DNA from 2 places in the Bacillus aerius genome. Region 1 is predicted to be linked to the other one. Evidence: riboswitches for the same ligand, from Rfam matches in the RefSeq annotation. Region 1 holds a riboswitch; the other holds the start of a gene.
What was found. A riboswitch is a leader RNA that binds a small molecule or an ion and turns the genes downstream of it on or off. The one in region 1 is predicted to bind glycine.
Positions count from the first base shown of each region.

Region 2: it holds a riboswitch for glycine, as region 1 does, so the genes downstream of both, M2353_RS19080 (amino acid permease) here and gcvT (glycine cleavage system aminomethyltransferase GcvT) in region 1, are expected to answer to the same signal.

Region 1 is NZ_JARYHO010000001.1:2,247,199-2,258,308, forward strand. Features, by position in the region: gene aroQ (type II 3-dehydroquinate dehydratase) at 1-300, opposite strand, end outside; gene M2353_RS11580 (YqhR family membrane protein) at 410-937, opposite strand; gene M2353_RS11585 (DUF1385 domain-containing protein) at 1,159-2,115, shown strand; gene M2353_RS11590 (SA1362 family protein) at 2,154-2,549, shown strand; gene M2353_RS11595 (patatin-like phospholipase family protein) at 2,546-3,421, opposite strand; gene mntR (transcriptional regulator MntR) at 3,525-3,959, opposite strand; gene M2353_RS11605 (lipoate--protein ligase family protein) at 4,045-4,881, opposite strand; gene M2353_RS11610 (rhodanese-like domain-containing protein) at 5,101-5,481, shown strand; gene gcvPB (aminomethyl-transferring glycine dehydrogenase subunit GcvPB) at 5,521-6,981, opposite strand; gene gcvPA (aminomethyl-transferring glycine dehydrogenase subunit GcvPA) at 6,974-8,320, opposite strand; gene gcvT (glycine cleavage system aminomethyltransferase GcvT) at 8,337-9,434, opposite strand; glycine riboswitch at 9,539-9,634, opposite strand; glycine riboswitch at 9,638-9,745, opposite strand; gene M2353_RS11630 (DEAD/DEAH box helicase) at 9,996-11,110, shown strand, end outside.
Region 2 is NZ_JARYHO010000001.1:3,676,985-3,688,094, forward strand. Features, by position in the region: gene M2353_RS19040 (beta-glucoside-specific PTS transporter subunit IIABC) at 1-228, opposite strand, end outside; gene M2353_RS19045 (hypothetical protein) at 559-1,512, opposite strand; gene M2353_RS19050 (hypothetical protein) at 1,614-2,507, opposite strand; gene M2353_RS19055 (PadR family transcriptional regulator) at 2,690-3,241, shown strand; gene M2353_RS19060 (DUF4188 domain-containing protein) at 3,246-3,734, shown strand; gene M2353_RS19065 (NUDIX hydrolase) at 3,745-4,368, opposite strand; gene M2353_RS19070 (helix-turn-helix transcriptional regulator) at 4,539-4,745, shown strand; gene M2353_RS19075 (DUF3169 family protein) at 4,742-5,422, shown strand; gene M2353_RS19080 (amino acid permease) at 5,470-6,816, opposite strand; glycine riboswitch at 6,978-7,057, opposite strand; gene M2353_RS19085 (LacI family DNA-binding transcriptional regulator) at 7,334-8,350, shown strand; gene M2353_RS19090 (MFS transporter) at 8,999-10,180, shown strand; gene M2353_RS19095 (shikimate 5-dehydrogenase) at 10,199-11,101, shown strand.

The sequences.
Region 1 (11,110 bases):
ATGTACTTCGATGACAGATAACGTAATACTTGCAATGGCATCTCTCAGTGCATAGCTATAGTGGGTAAAAGCACCCGGGTTAAACACGACGCCATCGTACTGATCTTCTGCTTCATGGAGCGCATCGACCAAATCTCCCTCGTGATTCGATTGAAAGAACGTCAATTGAATATTTGCTCTTTCTGCAAACTGAAACAAATTCGTTTCTAAATCTGTTAATGTTTTACTTCCATAAACTCCTGGCTCTCTCTTGCCGAGCCTATTTAAGTTGGGCCCATTCAGCACTAGAAAATGAGGCATATGACCACTCCTTCACCCTAATTCACTCTATATCGATGTCTGTTTCTTTTTCCTTAGAAACCTTTCGTTTCCAAAAATAATTTTATCATATGAATGGTGGATTTACACTTTATTCTGTCTTTTTCCCGAGTGCCCTTGCAAGCTTCTGACTCGTTAATTCATTGTATTCAAATGAAATACTGTACCCGACAAACATGCCATATAAAATATATAGGCAAAATGTCGTCACAATGGTGCTTTGCTGCAAATCTTGCACTTGCTTCACATCGGGGAATATAGGATTAAATACATAAAAAACAAGCAGCCACAAAATTGCGCCATAAATCAGTCCCATCCAAAAACCTTTGATCCGTTTGAGCAGTCCATAATAAATAAAGGCTGCTCCAATAGATAAAATCCCTAAAAGTACAATACTCATAAATGTACCAAGTCCGCCTTTTTTCCATTCACCAAGCACAAATGGCTGCAACAGCATATTTGGACTCACCTCTGAAAAATGAAACATATGGGTCAGAAATCCGATAAAGCCCCAAAAAACTCCGCCGACAAAACCTGTGGCTGCTGCCCTTGCCACCATTGAAGACGTTTGTACTGATTGATTTTTTTCTTCTTGGTTTTTCTTTTCATCACGTTTCATATGAACACCTCCAGCAAGTAGTATGTCCAAAATGTCATGAAAAAAAAGGATTTCCGTGCGAGAGTGTAAAATTTTTATAACAGGGTATACTGGCTAAAAAGAGGTAGATAGAATTCTAGTAGATAATCGACCTGTGAGCTAGTGATTTCCCCTCTTTTCCTGTACAATAAAGGTATAAGGAAATGCATGTAAATTACAGGAAACAGGCAGGTTGATGAAATATGTCCAATCAAACGAAACCTCCAGCATATGGAGGGCAGGCAGTTGTGGAAGGTGTGATGTTCGGAGGTAAAAAGAACTATGTGACAGCGATCCGGCGTAAGGATCAGTCCATTGAGTTTTTAAAGCTTCCCCGAACCTCCAATAAACGAACCGCCTTTCTTAAGAAAATCCCTTTTGTCAGGGGTGTTGCTGCACTTGTTGAAGCAAGCGCAAACGGCAGTAAGCACTTAAACTTCTCCAGCGAGCGCTATGACTTAGATCCTTCTGAAGATCATTCTCTTGAAAAGGAACAAAAAAGCTCGAAATTATCAATGATCTTTGGCATTGCTGTGATCGGAGTTCTCTCTCTTCTTTTTAGTAAATTTGTCTTTACTTTAGTGCCTGTCTTTTTAGCCGAACTTGTGCGTCCGGTGTTTTCTGGAAACTTCGCACAAATTGCAGTGGAAACGTTCTTTAAATTGATCCTGTTATTAGGCTATATTTACTTTATTTCCATGACCCCTTTAATTAAAAGGGTATTTCAATATCATGGGGCAGAACATAAAGTCATAAACTGCTATGAACAGAATCTTGACATCACAGTGGAAAATGTCCAAAGCCAATCTCGCCTGCATTATCGATGCGGCAGCAGCTTTATTTTATTCACTGTCATTGTCGGCATGTTCGTCTATTTACTCGTACCGACAGATCCTTTATGGGTGAGAGTTCTGAATCGCTTGGCGCTTATTCCGGTTGTTCTGGGCATTTCATTTGAAGTGCTTCAGCTCACAAACAAACTCCGTGACGTGCCAGTGCTTAAAGTGCTTGGCTATCCTGGCCTTTGGCTGCAATTGCTCACAACAAAAGAACCCTCTGATGATCAAGTCGAGGTAGCCATTGCAAGTTTTAATGAACTTCTTCGTTTAGAGGAAGCATCTGCGAAACAAGCATCAGATTCTGCTCATCAAGTGATCTAGTTTATAAATCCGGTAAATTCTTTCGGAGGTGGACAGTTATGAATCGCCGAGTACATCCTGCTTTTACCATTATTTTCGCTTTAGGTGTTTTGGGATTTGTGTATTTACTCACAACGAATCCAGGCAGACTCTTTACGATGCTGCTATCAGTTGTGATCATTGGAGCGGTTCTATTTTTCTTATTTAGATGGCTGATGAATCGAAGAACTGGAACAGAAGGAAATCTTTATCGTAAAGCAGTCAAACAATCAAAACGTCGCTACCAGCAGCCTAAACCAAAAACGAAAAGCCAGATGAAAAACCGGGTCACTCATTTGCGAAGCGTGCCGACTGACCACAAGTCTAAGCCCGTCCTTCTCAAAAAGAAAAGCCAAACACATTTGACAGTCATTGAAGGCAAGAAAAACAAAAAGAAAAATCGCGCCTTATTTTAAAATGTCCAGCTCTTTAAAAATTGCTCGGCCTTCTGTCTGCCTAGATCGACGAGCGCCTTTTTCTTTTCTGTCATGAGATGAAAATCAGTGGCAATGACGTGTTCTACAGGGATAAAAATAATATGACGTTCGTGTTTTGTGGCAATATGTCTTTCGTCATGAGCACCACGCATCGTTTCAAATAGAGCGCCAAACAGTTCAAACGCATTGCGGATGGAATGTTGAGGGCGTTCTTTTTCGTTTGGGGTTAATGTGACACCGACAAACGGTCTTTTTTTCTCTTCAGCAAAAAGCCAAATCGGAAAGTTGCTGAGCACGCCGCCATCCACGATGGTACAAATTCCTTTTGAAGACCTCAGTTTGACAGGTTCGAAAAAATACGGCAGACTGCAGCTCATCCGAATGGCTCTGGCGACAGAAAACCGTTCTGGATTTAACCCATAGGAAGGAAGGTCATCTGGAAGGACAAGGATTTTGCCATTTGTTAAATCAGAAGCGACGATTTTGAGCGTATCTTTTTTCAGATCACCGAATACGGTGACGCCTTTTCGTTTTAACACGTCTGTCAGCCATTTTTCTAGACGGTCACCTTTGTAAAGGCCAAGACGCCAATAAATAGACACCCACCTGAGCATTTTAAACGGGATGAATTGACACCTTCGATCAAGCAATTGATGCTCATCCATTTCGTCTAACAGCTCCCGAATCTCCTGACTCGTAAAACCCGCTGCGATGAGTGAAGCAATGATCGCTCCCGCACTTGTTCCAGCGAGACGGACAAATTGAAATCCTCTTGCTTCAAGCGCTTCATAGGCGCCTGCAAGTGCTGCACCCTTAATGCCTCCACCTGAGAACACACCATCTATCTTCATCAAGGAGCCCCCTTTTCTGTCACACTATTAATAGTGTAGGAGCATTTGCCTTTCATTAGAACTATATTCAAAAAGGACACCCATGCTAAGGGTGTCCTTTTTCTTAAGATTCTTGATTTGTTTGTTCGTTTTTCTTTTGAATCGCTTTCAGCTGAACGGATCGCTCATCGTTTTCTTCAAAGAATTGGACGAGGTCGCCGATGCGGTCAATGCTGTTCCAGCTGAGATGATGCTCAATACCTTCTACATCATCATAAATTTTCTCTTCATCTACACCAATGATTCTTAAAAATTGCTCTAGCAGTTCATGTCTGTATACGAGACGTTTTCCAATTTTTTTGCCTTTCGGGGTTAAAATTAGACCACGATATTTCTCATAAATGAGGTATTCATCTTTATCTAGCTTCTGAACCATTTTTGTTACAGAGGAGGGATGGACAGCGAGGGCTTCTGCAATATCAGATACTCTTGCATATCCTTTTTCTTCTATCAGCATATAAATTTGTTCAATATAATCTTCCATACTAGGTGTAGTCATAAAACCCCTCCAAAATGCACCTTTACTTAATAATCATAACAATTCTACACCATCGCCCATTAAAAAACAAGAAGAGTCCTTCGTCTTAACGCTTGTAATTCCAATCATCTGTGGCGTATTTCGTTTTGGCGAGGTGTTGAACAAATGCCAACTCTTCATCTGTCAGCTCATAAGGCACAAGCTCGATATTTAATCCTTTTTCAAACCCTCGTTTAAATGCAACACGCGCATCGTCTATCGTACATGTTCGATCTGAAATTTCATTGATCGCCACCGCTTTGTTTTTAAAGCTGCGCTGCATCCGCTCTCTCACCCGGTCGTTTGGATACAGAAATAAATCAAACAATTTGTCCTCATCAAGATCAATTAAGATCGAGCCATGCTGGAGGATCACACCTTTTTGTCTTGTTTGCGCACTGCCTGCTACTTTTCTGCCTTCTACAACAAGTTCGTACCATGAAGGCGCATCAAAACATACAGACGATCTTGGATTTTTTAAGCTTTCTTTTTCTTTTTCTGTACGAGGAATGGCAAAATATGCATCGAGTCCTAGTTCTTTAAAGCCCTCTAAAATCCCTTCTGAAATGACGCGGTATGCCTCTGTCACCGTCGCTGGCATCTCTGGGTGCTCTTCTGACACGATCACACTGTAAGTCAATTCCTGATCATGAAGAACGCCGCGGCCTCCTGTAGGCCTGCGAACAAATCCAAGACCATAGCGCTCAACCGCTTCCATGTTGATTTCTTTTTCAACATGTTGAAAATATCCAACAGATAATGTCGCTGGATTCCAACCATAAAAACGGATAACAGGCGGGATCAGCTTCTCGCTATGCCAATAAAGCAAGGCTTCGTCCATTGCCATGTTAAAGGCAGGGTCTTGGTTTCCTGTATCAATGAAACACCATTTCTCTTTTTGCATATAAAATCCCTTCTCTTTTACGTAGTCAATGTTAGATGACGGTGGTGACCACCGATTTTCTCTCTTCATCAGTCTATCAAATAGGGAAGGAATTGAAAATAATTCTTACCATTTATGATGACAAGTTTCTTTTGCTTTACTATAATAGTATTTGTCTAAAACGTACCATCAGACAGGTGACTGTGCTGATGCTCAAGAAGGAGTCGAGTCGTATTGCCAATATTCAACTATATCGTCCTCTCACTTTGTGGACTTTTCGTTCTTTATTCCATCGGCAGTTACATTTATCAGCAGCGCATAATGAAAACGCTGACGGAAGCAGAATTTATCAAAGGTTACCGCAAAGCCCAACTCATTGATGTGAGAGAACCAAATGAGTTTGAAGGTGGACATATTTTAGGCGCAAGAAACATTCCCCTTTCACAATTAAAGCAGCGCAAAAATGAAATACGCCCTGACAAGCCTGTTTATCTCTATTGCCAAAATAATTTGAGAAGCGGAAAAGCTGCTCAAACGTTACGTAAAAATGGCTGTCGTGAGATTTATAATTTAAAGGGCGGCTTTAAAAAATGGGGCGGCCGCATTAAAACAAAGAACTAACAAAAAAGACTCTGGGAGCTATTGCCCCCATGAGTCTTTTTATTTTCTTTCAAAAACCAGCACTGGATTCCGTGCAGCCTTTGTTTCATCCATTCGTTTCACAACGGTTGTATGTGGTGCTTCCTGTACGATTTCTGGGTTCTCTTCCGCTTCTTTTGCAATTTGAATCATCGCTTCAATAAATGCATCAAGGGTTTCTTTTGATTCTGTTTCAGTTGGTTCAATCATGATACATTCCTCTACATTTAGCGGGAAGTAAATCGTTGGCGGATGATAGCCAAAATCAAGTAATCGTTTGGCAATATCCAGTGTCCGCACACCTAGTTTCTTTTGACGTTTACCTGAAAGGACAAATTCATGCTTACAGTGACGGTCAAATGGCAAATCATAATGAGCACATAAGCGGCGCATCATATAGTTTGCATTTAACACCGCATGATCAGTTACAGCCTTTAAGCCGTCTGGTCCCATAGAGCGGATATACGCATACGCTCTGACATTGATGCCAAAGTTCCCATAGAACGGTTTCACACGGCCGATGGATTCTGGACGATCGTAATCAAAGAAATAACGACCTTCTTTCTTCACAAGCACTGGCTTTGGCAAATATGGAATCAAATCCTTTTTCACGCCAACTGGACCTGAACCAGGGCCTCCTCCTCCGTGTGGACCTGTAAAGGTTTTATGAAGATTTAAGTGAACCACATCAAATCCCATATCCCCCGGTCTTGCTCTGCTTAATACAGCATTTAAGTTCGCTCCATCATAATAAAGCTTCCCGCCTGCTCCGTGGACGATTTCAGCCATTTCTAAAATATTTTCTTCAAAAAGGCCGAGTGTATTTGGATTTGTGAGCATGAGAGCCGCCGTTTCTTCATTGACAACACGGCGCAGGTCGTCTAAATCGACAAGCCCATGTTCATTAGATGCCACCGTAATCGTTTCAAATCCTGCTACTGTTGCAGATGCGGGATTTGTTCCATGAGCAGAATCAGGCACGATGACTTTTGTTCGTTTAAGATCTCCTCTTGCTTCATGGTATGCACGAATCATCATGAGCCCCGTCCATTCGCCATGTGCTCCTGCCGCAGGCTGTAATGTCACGGCGTCCATTCCTGTAATTTCTTCTAAATGGTCACCTAAATCATAAAGTAACTCTAATGCACCTTGCACAGTGTCTGCCTCTTGAAGTGGATGCACATGCGAGAAACCTGCAAGACGTGCCACCTTTTCGTTAATCTTTGGATTATATTTCATCGTACAAGAGCCTAGAGGATAAAAGCCAGAATCGACCCCGTGATTACGCCTAGATAATGCTGTGTAGTGACGCATAATATCCAGTTCAGAAACCTCTGGCAGCTCCGCATCTTCATGGCGGATATACGCTTCATCAAATAAATCTGGGAGCTTCTCCTCAGGTACGTCTAAATCAGGCAGGCTGTAACCAATTCTTCCTTCTTTGGATAATTCAAAAATAAGCGGCTGATCTTGTTTATTCATGACGATCCCCCAATTCCTTGATGAACGTATCAATTTCTTCTTTTGTTCTTAGTTCTGTCACAGCGACGAGCATATGCTGCTGAAGCTCTGGATAATCCCGTCCCAAGTCATATCCGCCGATGATTCCTTTTTTAAGCAATCGCTCATTCGCTTCTTTCACAGGTTCATTCAGTTTCAACACAAATTCATTAAAATGAGCGCCCTCTATTTCAGCCTGTAACCCATGTTTTTCTGCCTGCGTCTTGGCATAATGGGCTTTTTGTACGTTTTGATAGGCAATGTCTTGGATACCTGTTTTCCCAAGCGCCGTCATCGCAACAGAAGCGGCTAACGCATTTAATGCTTGGTTTGAACAAATATTTGAAGTCGCTTTGTCTCTTCGGATATGCTGCTCGCGCGCTTGAAGGGTCAGCACAAATCCTCGCACACCGTTCTCGTCTTCTGTTTGCCCGACTAAACGCCCCGGCACTTTCCGCATTAATTTTTTCGTCACAGCGAAATATCCACAATGAGGTCCGCCAAATGCAGCTGGAATGCCAAATGGCTGCGCATCACCAACGACAATATCTGCCCCAAGCTTTCCTGGTGGTGTCAGTAAACCAAGTGCAAGCGGGTTACTTGAGACGATGAATAAACTTTTCCCTTTATGCGCAATCGGTTCAATGTCCTTTAATGGTTCAACAACACCGAAGAAGTTTGGGTATTGTACAAGGACCGCTGCTGTTTCGTCGCAGACGGCTTCTTCTAATGCGGCTAGATCGGTCTGACCTTTTCGCGCAGGTACCTCGACGACTTCAATATGCTGTCCTTTCGCATATGTTTTCAGCACCGCTCTTGATTCAGGATGAACCGTCTCAGATACCACAATCTTTTTCTTCTTTGTATGTCCTGCAGCCAGCATCGCCGCTTCAGCTAATGCCGTTCCGCCATCATACATCGAGGAATTGGCAAGATCCATACCGGTCAGCTCAGCAATCATTGTTTGAAATTCAAAGATTGCCTGCAATTCACCTTGAGAAATTTCAGGCTGATAAGGTGTGTACGCTGTATAAAATTCAGAACGTGAAATCACATGGTCGACAATCACAGGCTGGTAATGATCATACACACCAGCACCTAAAAACGAGGCATAAGCCACTGTATCTTTATTTTTTGCAGCAAGACGAGACAATTCCCGCACTAGCTCTGTTTCAGATGCGGCTTCTTTGATGTTGTACGCACCTTTGAATCTGACTTTCTCTGGGATATCTGAGAAAAGCTCATCAATTGACTGAACACCGATGACATCCAGCATTTCTTTTTGATCTTGCTCTGTTTGCGGCAAATACCTGTGCTTCATCCTCTATTCCTCCTCGTTATTTGGCTCTTTTATAAAATGGTGTAGCGACGATTTTGGCTTTTAGACGTTTTTTACGAACTTGCACTTCCACTTCTGTCCCAAGCTGCGCCTCTGATGTTTCAATCAAGGCAAGCCCAATATTTTTCTTTAATGTTGGAGATTGTGTACCGGTTGTGACTACACCAATCTGCTTATCTCCTGAGAAGACCGGATAGTCTGTCCGCGGTATCCCCTTATCTATCATTTCAATCCCGACAAGCTTTCGTTTCGGTCCTTCTTCTTTTTGTTTTTTAAGTGCATCTTTTCCGATAAAATCTGCTTCTTTATCCGTTTTAACAGCAAAACCAATGCCGCCTTCTAAAGGAGAAATATCCTTCGTAAGCTCTTGGCCATAAAGCGGGAGTCTTGCTTCAAATCTTAAGGTGTCACGTGCACCGAGTCCACATGGGATCAGTCCTTTCGGCTGTCCGGCTTCTAATAAAGCGGTCCAAAGGTGAACAGCATCTTCTGACTGGCAGTAGATTTCAAAGCCATCTTCTCCTGTGTAACCGGTTCTTGAGACAAGCACCTCTTTTTGCGCAATTATCGCTTTTGATAAAAACGTAAATGGCTTCAGTGATGTTACCTCTTCATCCGCAACATCTTTGATGATGTCAGCAGCAAGAGGTCCTTGAAGGGCTAACAAGGCGGTTTGATCAGAGACATTTTTAATGAAAACGCCTTCCTCACCTTGATGTTTCAGCAGCCAATCCACATCTTTTTCAATATTTGAAGCATTGATCACAAGTAAATAGTTGTTCTTTTCTTTTTGGTAGACAAGCAGATCATCCACCGTTCCGCCATCTTCATAACACATGGCTGTATATAGTGCCTTACCGTCTGTCAGCTTTGACAGATCATTGGTTAATAACCTTTGTAAAAAAGGAAGGGCTCCCTGACCTGTGACTTCCACCTCACCCATGTGAGACACGTCAAACAGCCCTGCTTTTGTTCGAACAGCTTCATGTTCTTCTTTAATGGAAGAAAATTGGACAGGTAATTCCCAGCCCCCGAAGTCAATGGTTTTTGCGCCAAACGTTTCATACGCATGAAAAAGCGGTGTTCGTTTCAACATCAATCGTTTCCCCCTTTTTTCTTACAGTGCACATCACAAGCTGAATTTTCAGAAAAAAATCACAGCAAAAAAGGACAGAGCGCTCCCTTTTATCAAAAAGAAGTCTCTGTCCTTGCACCTGAAAGTTTACAGCACAACATCATTGTGCGTTTTCCCCTTTGGTGGTTTGCTAAAAATCGCTGCGCAAACACTCTCCAGAGTTGCGTCCGGTAAGAGTACTTTTGCCTGAGAGATTCACTGAACCAATTCAGCTTGCTCCTTCGGCGCCTGTCAGTGCAAAATAACCGCTAGGTCTCTCCCCATACCATCATCCGCTCATATTCTTCACCTTTATTGGACATACTATCAAAATGGGTGACTTATTCTCTAGATCACTTACCAACATCCTACCATTAGAAATGGATGAAGAGCAACAGAAAAATCATTAACATTTTTAAAATAATCATTCATTATCGTTCGCCTTTATTGATATATAACATCTTTTAAATCGCTATGAAAAAATGAAGCGTTTAAAAACAGAACGATTTTATCATCACTCTACCAGAAAGGCAGGCGGTCACATTGAATATTCAAACGATATTTGATCAAAAATGGGCAAGTGAATTTCAAAAGCGGCTTACAGCAGACGGTCCCTGGGCGAATTGGGATATGTACCGTTTAGCAGCACAAGTACAAAAAGTGACAGCCATTGATTCATTTGAAGGACTGCAAGCACCTGCGCACCTGCCTGCATTTACTCCTTTAAAACACCAGCTCGAAGTCGCTAGAAGAGTCGTAGAAGAGATGAATGGGAAAGCCATTTTAGCAGATGAAGTGGGTCTTGGAAAAACCGTTGAAGCAGGACTGATTATCAAAGAATACATGATTCGCGGACTTGCCAAAAAGATTCTCATTCTCGTACCCGCCTCCCTTGTGTCCCAATGGGTACAAGAACTGCGGACAAAATTTTACATAGATGCTGTCGAGCAAAAGAAGAGCTATGTGTGGGAGCAGTGCGATGTTGTGGTTTCCTCAATTGATACAGCCAAAAGACAGCCACATCGAGACACGATCTTATCCATCTCCTACGATATGGTCATTATTGATGAAGCACACAAACTGAAAAACAATAAAACGAAAAACTATGAGTTTGTGAGAAATTTGAATAAAAAGTTCTGCTTACTGCTCACAGCCACACCTATCCAAAATCGAATAGGAGAAATTTTTAATCTCGTTTCTCTGTTGAAGCCAGGCCATTTAGGTAATGAAACACAGTTTAAAGACCTCTTTGCCAAAAAAGACCTTCAACTTGAGGACCATGACCGGCTAAAACAGTTAGTCAATAAAGTCATGATTCGGAACCGGAGACAAGACACTGGCATCGAATGGTCAAAGCGGCATGTAAAGACGATTTCTATTGATTTCTCCCCTACAGAACAAGCACTATATGATGAAATTTGTAAGTTAAAAGAAAACCCTTCCTATACGAAGCACATGTTTTCAATTATGACCTTAGAACGAGAATGCTGTTCGAGTCGTGAGGCTGTCTATATGACCATTAAAAAAATGCAAGAAGAGGAAAAACACATTCTAGGTGCTTCTGCGATAATGCACATCATGGAGAAAATCAACCAGGTAGAACAAAATTCTAAAGCACTTGAAGTCGTTAAACTCATTCAGCAATTAAATGAAAAAGT
Region 2 (11,110 bases), 1.4 Mb from region 1:
TGTTACCTGTTGATACACTTCAATCACGTCATTCCCAATGACCACTTGGCATTGTCCTGACATTCTGACGGCTATGACACCTGGTGTTTTTTCTAATGCTGGTACATCTGCTTTTTTCTGATCAATTAGTGTGAAGCGAAGTCTTGTTGAGCAGTGTTCAAGGTGCGCAATGTTTTCTTTACCACCTACATGCTGTAAAACATCTTTGGCGACTTGTGTGTAATCCATTTTTTCTCCTCCTTTTCTCATACATGAGACCTATATTTTGGCAATAAAAAAAGGACCTAAAACGACAAATTAAAGAAATTCATCGTTTTTAGATCCTGCCTGCATGACCAGTCACATGTCTAATTTATTTATATCGGATTTGTTTTTAGTATATATTGATTATATGAAAGCGTCAACATTTATTTTTCTGAAATTTATTAAGGTCTATATACCCAAAATACTTTTCTTTATTTACTTAAAGCAACTCTTTTGTTCCTTCTATCATCAATCAACAAAATGTTTCTCCATAAAAAACCAGATAAGTTGATTCACTCATCTGGTTTAAGATGCCTATTTTCTCTTTTCTTCTGCTTTCTTTTTAAATGCTTTCGCTTGTTTTTCATATTCCTTTTTCGTGACAGCTTTTAACTCTACCGAATCGCCTGTCATGATATATGGTTTAGGGAGTTTTTTATATTCCTGACGCGTGAAAGCTCTTAACTCTATTGTACCGTTGGTCTTTTTAATTGGCAGTTTGATTGATTTTGCATCTCGATCAGTCGAACCTATCAGTACACCTTGTTCAATTATAGGATCATAGCTCATGTCTAAAAATCCTCCACCATCCGTAAAGCCTCCGACTTCTAATTTCATTTCTTTATAGGGCTTACAACCATCTTCAGAAACAGTTGTTATTAGAAAAGAGCCGAGCCATCCATTCTCAATATGCATGCTTTCCACTTGTAAAAATAGTTGTTTGTCCTCTGCCGTATATAGAAAACCATATACCTTCGCTACTTTATCCCTGAAGTGTCTCATATTGTCATAAAATCTAGTTTCTGATGTATCAACTAGATGTTGATGTCGATCTTGAATTTTTTTGTGATACGAATCTAGCTTTTTTCGATTGATTGCTTTATATATCCTGCTTTTCTTATCACCTTGTTTTTTTACAGATAGGTCTTTCCCAGACATTTGAACTTCGTATATGATTGTTTCTTTGCCTTGTTTGACTCGAAATTCATAACCGTTTTCCTTTGAACTCCCGGACACTACATATTGTTTTTTATATATTTTGGGATCCCACCATATTTCTTCTATATACTTTTCATTCAAATGCCCCGTTACTTTGCCTTTATTCTCAGATATCTCAAACCAGCTCATTCTATCCTTCGTTTTATACGCAAATGCATAGGCATGATTCAATGAATTCTTTTGTGCGATTGCTTGATATGCTGTCCAGCCGCCTCCACCTAAGATGAGTACTGCCAGGATAGACACGACCCACATTTTCAGTTTACTCATACGTACCTCCACTCAAATATGTTTTGAAAAACCTTCATGATCCCTATTTATTCTGATCGCCCTGAAATGCCATTCACAACATTCATCTGTTCCAACACGATCTACTTTTGCCATTCTTTCGCCTTCTTTTTGAATGCTTCTGTTTGTTCTTGATATTCCTCTTTCGTGACCGCTTTAAATTCTATTGTCCCGCCTGCCATTTTAAAAGGAAATTCAATGTATGTTGCGTTCCGGTCAGTTTCACCTAAAATAAAACCCTTTTCAATTGCAGGATAAGTACTCAAATCAAACATCATCCCATCTGAAACTCCACCAGCTGTATGTTTCGTTTCTTTATAAGGTTCACCACCATCTCCTGGGGCCTTTCTCATTAGAAAAGAACCTGCCCATTCAGACTGCATATACATTCGTTTTACTTTTAGAAATAATTGGTACGAACCATCCTCTGCCGTATACAGATAACCATAAGCGCCTGTTACTTTCTTAATGAAGTTTCGTACATAATCATGAAATCTATTTTCCGTGTCATCCATCAGTTTCTCATATCGAGTATGAATGTCCTGTTGAACAGCACGTAGGTTTTTTTGATCAACTGCTTTGTATGTGATGCTGTGCTTTTCACCTTGTTTTTTCACAGAAAGATCCTTTTCGGCAAGGTGAACTTCATATGTGACCGTTTCTTTCCCTTGCTTCACATAAAATTCGTAACCGTTTTCAATTGATTTCCCAGTTAATTGATATTTGTTGATAAATAGATTGGGATCATAATGCCTTTTCGGATTTTCCTCTAAAATGGTTTCATTCAGATGACCTGTTACTTTTCCGTTTCTTTCCGTTACCTTGAACCAGTTCACACGATCATGAGTCTTATATGCAAAGGCGTAGGGATGATTCAAACCACTCTTTTTTGCGATTGCTTGATAGGCTATCCAGCCGCCTCCACCAATCAGTAGTACCGCCAGAATAGTCATGATCCAGATTTTCGATTTACTCATATGTCCCCTCCAAACTATGATCGTTCACTCTATATGAAGGATTCATCTCATTGATTAACAAATCAGTGATCTCTTCACCTCCTTTCTAGCATTTATTTTTTTCTCATACCTCTTGTATCTGCAGTTATACATCGTTTATTATATATCTAAATGATATATCTTTTAGATAGGTGTGTTGATCAATGAAAAAATACAATGATACGACGTATGCGATTTTGGGGATTTTGACGACAGATTGTAAGTCTGGGTATGAAGTGAAGCAATTAATTGATAGGAGCTTGCATCACTTTTGGAAAATTAGTTATGGACAAATTTATCCAGCTTTAAAGTTAATAGTCGAGGAAGGGCTTGCGAAGGTTTCACCCGCTTCTACAACTGGGCGCTCAGACAAGCGTGAGTATCATCTGACTGAAAAAGGGCTGGACACGTTGAGGCAATGGCTGGCGCAGCCGCTCGATCAAGTACCATCAGAACGAAATGAAGTGTTATTAAAGTTATTCTTTGGTCAATATCTTTCGTTTGAGAAAAAATTGGTGCTTTTACAGGATTATGAGAGGCAGCTCCGTATCCGTTATGAGACGTATGTTGCGATTGAACAAAACATTCAAGAGCTGTATCCAGATGAAGCTGATGCGAAGTATTGGCTGTATACGTTAGATTACGGAAAGAAAGTGGCGCAGGCTGGAATTGATTGGTGCGTGGAGACCTGTGAATCGATGAAGAAAGAAGGGTGAACAAATGAAAAAAAATATACGTGCTGGCAGGTATACAACAGACAATTCTGAGCCGATTGTTGTGTTCATTATCGGAATGAGAATCAATAAACGCTGGGCTGTCCATCAATGGCTGCCAGTATTTAAGGCGATGCCGGGGATGATCAAAGAACTTTATACACATCAAGAAGAACTTGGTTTTCTCGGGACAGAAAATTACTTCGGTTTACGCACCACCACCATGATCCAATATTGGAAATCAACAGAGGATCTCCTTGCCTACGCCAAGATGGAGAAGCATTTGGCTGCTTGGAAAGGATTTAACCAAAGAGCACGAAATAATGACGCGGTCGGAATTTATCATGAAACGTATCAAATTCAAGCCGGCTCATATGAATCTATCTACGTGAACATGCCTTCATATGGATTGAGCCAAGCTAAAGCGCCCATCCTAATTGGAAAAGGGAAAGGAAAAGAAACCGCAAAAGAACGCCTTTCTACAACAAATTCCTAGAGCTGATTCTCTAGGAATTTCTTTTTGCAACCATCACAAAATGTTTTAATATACGGGCAGTTAATCCCCAAATGGTGTAACGATCGTAATCATAAAACCACTCCTCAATCGAACGACTCCCCCAGCTGTATTTTTCACCATTCATGATTTTTTCATAAGGAAAGTCCTCTCCTGGTGTTGGCTGCACCGATACATGGTGTAAGTATGGTTCGTATTGGCTGAGCCATGATAGAGGCACAGTAAAGGTCTCCTCTACTTCTTCTTGATTAAAGGAATGTTTGACCTGCTGTTCATCAATGATTCCGACAAATGGATATACCACAAAGGATGGAGAGGCAATATAAGGACTGAGCTGTCCTAACACCTTGACGGATTCGGGCGGAATCCCTAGTTCTTCATATGTTTCCCGCAGTGCAGCTTCTTGTGCGGTTTCGCCGCCGTCGAGTTTGCCTCCTGGGAAGCTAATATCGCCAGGCTGTTTTCTCATCGTCAGTGATCGCACTTCAAATAAAACATGCCATTCCCCGTTGACTTGCACCAAAGGGACAAGGACTGCCGCTTTGAACGCTGTCTCTTCTCCGATAAATAGCGGCTGTGATTGATGTAAGTCACTTTTTAATTGATCAATGAACATGGGCATCACCTATTTTCTGTTTCTCTTTTCTTTAGCGTATCATTGATTCCCTTTTGAATAAAGGCGATCTTTCTGACAATTATTTTTATCATTTTGACAATTATACTTGTCAAAATGAATATAATACTTTACAATCAAGATAACATTTTGATCAGAGTTGAGGTGACAGAATGAAAAATCGGCTAAAAGAGCTGCGAGCACGTGATGGTTTAAACCAAACGGAGCTTGCGAAACGGGCAAAGGTTTCCCGCCAGACGATCAGCTTAATGGAACGAGATGAATTAATGCCGTCTCTCTTACTTGCTATGAGGCTTTCACGTATTTTTCAAGAACCCATTGAACAAATTTTTCTATTCGAGGAGGATGAACTCACATGAAAACTGTATACAAAATGCTCTTAGGTGCTCTCCTTGGTTTTCTCGGTGCTTACTGTTTACTGGCATCCGAATTTGAGATGACACTTCTGCAGACAGCATTTGAAGCGACTCTTGTCATCACTGGCTTGACAGTTCTATTCATCATTTATTGTTTTTCAGGCATTTCACGCATGAAGAAAAGAGTCTCTCTTTCGGTATCTGGTGATGAGGAGGATGAACTCGAGGTAAAACAGTATCGAACCTTTACTGATGTAACGTTAGCTAATACGGTGAGTACCATTTTATCGATCATTGCAATTGGTATTTCCATCGTGACTGAGCAGCCACTCTGGCTGATTCTCGCAAATGCTGCCTTATTTTTGATCACCGTCATTCTTTCTTATGTGTCGACCTCTGTCCTAAAGCTCGTCTATCCTAATCGTCACCTACCTAGTCCAACCGATAAAGATTATGGCAAAAAACTGCTCGCCATTTCTGATGAAGGCGAAAAGCATGTGATGCTCGATGGGCTTTTTCACACTTTTCAAATGATGAATATTTTATTGACCGGTGCCATGTTTATTTTGATTGTCTATTCTCTTGGCGCCAATCACTCTCAGCTCTTCTCCATCATCGTCGTTGGACTTGTTCTGATCATTCTTAATGCATACTATATGTTGAAGATTCGAAATCGTTAAATAAGCAAAAGCACAGCCATTTAAAAAGGCTGTGCTTTTTTCGTTCATTATGCTGAACGACGTTTCTGTCGTGCATAAATCAAAAATAAGAACCCAAACCATACTGGTGTCAATAACAGGGCTGGACGTGTCGCATCAGCGAAAAGCATGATGACAAGAATGGCAGCAAAGAGCACAAGAACCGCTATATTCACAAAAGGTGTAAATGGCGCTTTAAAGGTAGACGCCTTATGCAGTTCAGGACGTGTCTTCTTATATTTCAAATGACATATTAAAATAATACTCCATACCCAAATGAAACAAATGGCACTAATCGTTGTCACAATACCGAAGGCTTGTTCAGGAATTAGCTTGCTTAAAAGAGCCCCTACTGACACCACAATTGTCGACACAAACAGGGCATTACTTGGAACAGCGTGCTTATTCAGTCGGCCAAAAGATGCCGGTCCTTGTTTTTGATGACTGAGATTATACAAAATTCGGCTCGTTGAGAACATACCGCTATTACAAGCAGACGCCGCAGATGTCAGGACGACAAAGTTGATGAGTCCCGCCGCTACTGGTATCCCAATGAGCCCAAAGGTTTTCACAAAAGGACTTTCTGATGCACTGAGTTCTGTCCATGGGTTGATGCATAGTAATACAAAAATCGCACCTACATAGAAAAATAGAATTCTTAATGGAATTTTATTAATCGCGGACGGGATATTTTTTTGCGGATTCGCTGTTTCTGCTGCTGACACACCGACAAGTTCCACGCCCACATACGCAAAAATCACCATCTGGAATGACAATAAGAAGCCTGTCACACCATTTGGAAATAATCCTCCGTGTGACCACAGATTCGTTACCGTCACGGGCCCTGCATCTGTTTGGAAACCAATGATTAACAGGACAATTCCAACGCCAATCAACAGTAATATCGTAATCACTTTAATCAGTGCAAACCAAAATTCCATTTCTCCAAAAAGCTTCACCGTTAATAAATTAAATCCTAGCAAAATCAATAAACAAATAATAGCAGGAATCCACTGCGGAATATCAAACCAGTACTGCACATACACCCCGACCGCAATAACATCCGCCATCGCTGTCATAATCCAGCAAAACCAATACGTCCATCCTGTCACAAAGGAAGCCCATGGTCCAAGATAATCCTCTGCTATATCCGTTAAAGACTGATAGCCCGCCTTAGATAAGAGCAATTCTCCAAGTGCCCTCATGACAAAAAAGATGGCCATTCCGACAATTAAGTACGCAAAAATGATCGATGGTCCAGCCAATTGAATGGCCTTTCCAGACCCTAAAAACAGCCCAGTTCCAATCGTTCCGCCAATGGCAATTAATTGAACATGACGGTTTGATAAATCTCGCTTTAACTCTTGTTGTGCCAATTCCAACACCCTCCTACGACACGATCCTATACTGAAATAATGAACTCTCAAAAGTCCATAAAAAAAGAGATTGGATGCGCTCCAATCTCACGGTCATAAAAGAATAGCAAAATAGAGAAAAGCAATACACAGTATGATCCATGCATCACAAATACAATATTTCGTACTCTTCTGTCCTTTTGCCTGAGATTGTGAACCCTTCGGCGCCGCACATACATGCGGTCTCTCCAGAAGCTGCTCCTGCCATAGTGTGACCCACAGCAATCATAGCCTTCGATATTCACTTTAAATGTTGCTATTTCTGAATAATTTTATATTTTACGCCTCTAAAAGAAAGCTGTCAATGGTAATCTTTTAAGATGTTGTTTCCTCCTTATCTGAAGCTGATATGACATCACTTCATCAACACCCCTTGATTAAGGTATAATGAAACAAAGAATGTTCGGCTCGTTTGGTGGAGACATCCATCTTGATGATGAACCATAGTTAGGCAATCCAATGAAGTTGGTGAAGACAAATGAAAAAAATGAACAAACAGCGTGTGACATTACAAGAAGTCGCTCGGCATGCCGGTGTATCGACTTCAACGGCCTCACTCGTTGTTCGCAACAACCCTAGGATCTCTGAAGCCACCCGGAAAAGAGTGCTGCAATCCATGGAGGATTTGGGATACGTGTACGATCGCGTCGCTGCCAACATGCGGTCGAAAAGTTCAAATATTGTAGGTGTGATCGTCACGGATATTTCAAACACCTTTATTTCTGAATTTTTAATCGGTGTGCAAACCACCCTTGAGTCACTTGGCTATACCGTTTTACTTGGGACAACCTTTGATAGTGTGGATAAGCAGGAGCGGCTCATCTCCACAATGGTAGAGCACCGAGTGGGTGGAATCATCTTAAATCCAGCATCGAAAAGTTCGACACGAACGGTGAAACAATTAAACAACATTCGCACACCAAAAGTATTGGCAAACCGTGAATTAGCAGATGTCCATTGTGATTATGTCGGCGTTGATTATGAACAAGGCACTTGGATGGCGGTCCGTCATCTTCTTCAAAAAGGGCATCGCCGCATCGCCTTCTTAGGTGGAATCAAATCCTCCTCGACTTGGATTGAACGGATGAAAGGGTTCAAAAGAGCCCATGATGATGAAGACCTAACGATGGATGAATCTCTTATTATCGATATGGTGCCTACCCGTGAAGGCGGGAAAGAAGCCCTTGCCCAAGTGATTGACCTTCCCGAACCACCTACTGCTATTTTTTGCTTCAGTGATTTAGTGGCGTTTGGGGTGATTCAAGAATTGGCAGCGCGTGACATCAAGCCTGGTGAAGACATTGATGTAGTTGGGTTCGATAACATCCCTGAAGCGGAGATGTATCACCCGCCGCTCACCACAGTCTCATCATTTCCACGATCCATTGGAGTCAAAGCAGCCAACCTTTTGTATCATAAAATGAACGAGCAGGATGAAGAACTGCAGCGATTGATATTAAAGCCTCAACTTCATATTCGAGAAACCTCGACATGATCATGAAAAGGAGAATTGCAAAGCGATTCTCCTTTCAGATTGTTGACAAAGGGCTAAAATGAACTTTATTTTAGCCCTTTGTCTTCTTATCAGCGTGATAGAAAACCTTTGCAGTCTAGGAAGGACGAGCACTGGCACGGAGCGAATTTGACATTCGTGAGTACCAGCGCACAGGACTGACAAAGAATGCGAGGGTTTGTCTACACGCTGAAAGGAGAATTGCAAAGCGATTCTCCTTTTTTTATTGATCAAGTCAACTATTTCTTTATTACATTTTTCTTTTTTTAAATCGCAAAGTCATAAACTTGACACATTTTATACACAGGAGTATATTTATCTCGTTGCTTCTTTTAGTATATCGTTATACCTTTTGTGAACATATCGTTATTTATCATATCAACTACAGTTAAAGATGGATCTTTTGATTCTGATCAAATCGATGAAGTCCATCAACTTATGATAACTGTTATTATTTTTAATTATTTAGTAGAACGATGTACTTATTTGAAGAACAGATGAATATTCATTATTTTTTCATCAATCACACAAGGGGTGTTGTGATGGACTTAATATTATTTACGTTTAAGGAAATAACAAAGGGTAACAAGAATTTGGCCCGAACAGGGTTTCAAATATAGGAGTAGGAACATGAAAAATCCATACATTAAATCATCACTTGGCATGTACTTAAACTATTTCATGCTAGGCATGATCAATATTATTGTGGCATCAAACATGGAAAGCTTATCTGAACGCTACCATGTAGATATTCCAAAAATCAGCTTGCTTGTATCAGCAATCGGTATCGGTAAATTAATTGCTCTCTTTTTCTCTGGCCGGCTGGCAGACAGCTGGGGGCGAAAACCTGTCATTATTACAGGTAACTTTCTCTACTTATTATTCTTAATTGGGATTCCAACAACGACCAATTATACATTGGCTTTCATTTTCGCCATTTCCGCAGGGATTGCGAACTCATTACTTGATTCAGGAACATATCCTGCTTTGACAGAGTCATTTCCTAAAAAAGCAAGTTCAGCTTCTGTATTAGTGAAGGCGTCTGTATCAATTGGTGCGACTGTTCTTCCATTTATCTTGGCATTCCTTATTGCACATGACATCTTCTGGGGCTGGGCATTCTTTGGTCTAGGACTTCTCTATTTACTTGTAGGCATTTACTTGATCTTTATGCCGTTCCCAAATCATAAGCAAACGGCTTCTCAAAACGATCTTCCCGTTCAAGAGCAAATGAAGGAAGAACCGAAAATGTTTGGTGAAGGTTTAGCTGTTGTACTTATGGGATTCACGTCTACTGCATTATTTGTCGTATGGCAAACTTGGCTTCCACAGCTCGGGTTGAAATTGATTGGGCTTGGCTCAGGACAAGCGACACAGCTTCTTTCATATTTTAGTATTGGTGCACTCGTATCTGTTCTATTGCTTTCAATCGTATTAGATAAATTCATTTCACCGATTATGGTCGCCATTATTTACCCAATCGGGGCATTCCTTGCCATGCTTTCACTATTTCAAATCGAAACGTACGGCATTGTCATTGTTAGTACCTTTTTCTTAGGATTATTTACAGCCGGCATTTTCCAGTTGGCGATGAGTATTATGATGAAATTATTCCCTACAAACAAAGCAACGGCTTCATCATATGTCAACATTGCGGCAAGCTCAGCGTTTATCCTTGTTCCGCTGATTACAAGCGGACTCGTCAGCACGTACGATATTAAAATGACTTTATTCTTCGATATGATCATTGCGGTCATCAGCGTATTGTTAGCAGTCTTTGTTTTACGACGCATGAAAAAATTGTTTAGATAATTAAAGGAGATGTCAATCATGACAAACATACATGAACGTAATATTGATGGAAAAACAAAATTAGTCGGTCTTCTTGCAACACCAATCGGACACAGCCTGTCACCACGGATGCACAACCTTGGCTATACACTAACAGGAATCAACTATGCTTACCTTGCTTTTGAGGTAGGAAATGATGAACTAGAAGCAGCAGTAAACGGGATGAAAGCAATGGGTGCAGCTGGATTTAACGTATCCATGCCGAACAAAATGAAAGTACTTGATTACTTAGATGAACTAGATGATTCTGCAAAATATACTCGCGCAAGCAACACAGTTGTGAACAAAGATGGCAAGCTGGTTGGTTACAACACAGATGGTCTTGGTTACGTAAGAAACTTAATTGAACACGGCGTTGAATTAGCTGGACAAAAGGTTACACTCGTTGGATCTGGCGGCGCTGCAACACCGATCGCCATTCAGCTTGCACAATCAGGTATTCGTGAAATTAGTATTTTTGCTCGTAATGATCAATACTTTGTTCAAGCAGAGGAAAATGTAAATTACATCAACAACGAAATGAAATCATTCGGTGTCAAAGCGAATATTTTCCCACTTGAAGACAAAGACGCTTTCCGTCGTGAAGTAGCTGAAAGTGCGATCTTAGCAAACGGGACAAGCCTTGGCATGAAACCATTAGATGAGCTTAGCATTATTGACGATACCCTTGATGTATTACGCAAAGACTTAATCGTGACAGATGTCGTCTACAACCCGCAAAAAACAAAACTTCTTGCTCAAGCACAAGAAGCTGGTGCCAAAACGATTAACGGTCTTGGCATGATGCTATGGCAAGGTGCCCTTGCGTACAAACTCTTTACTGGCGAGGATATGCCAGTTGAACAAGTAAAACAAATTCTGTTTGAAAATGACCGTTTCTAAACGAAACAC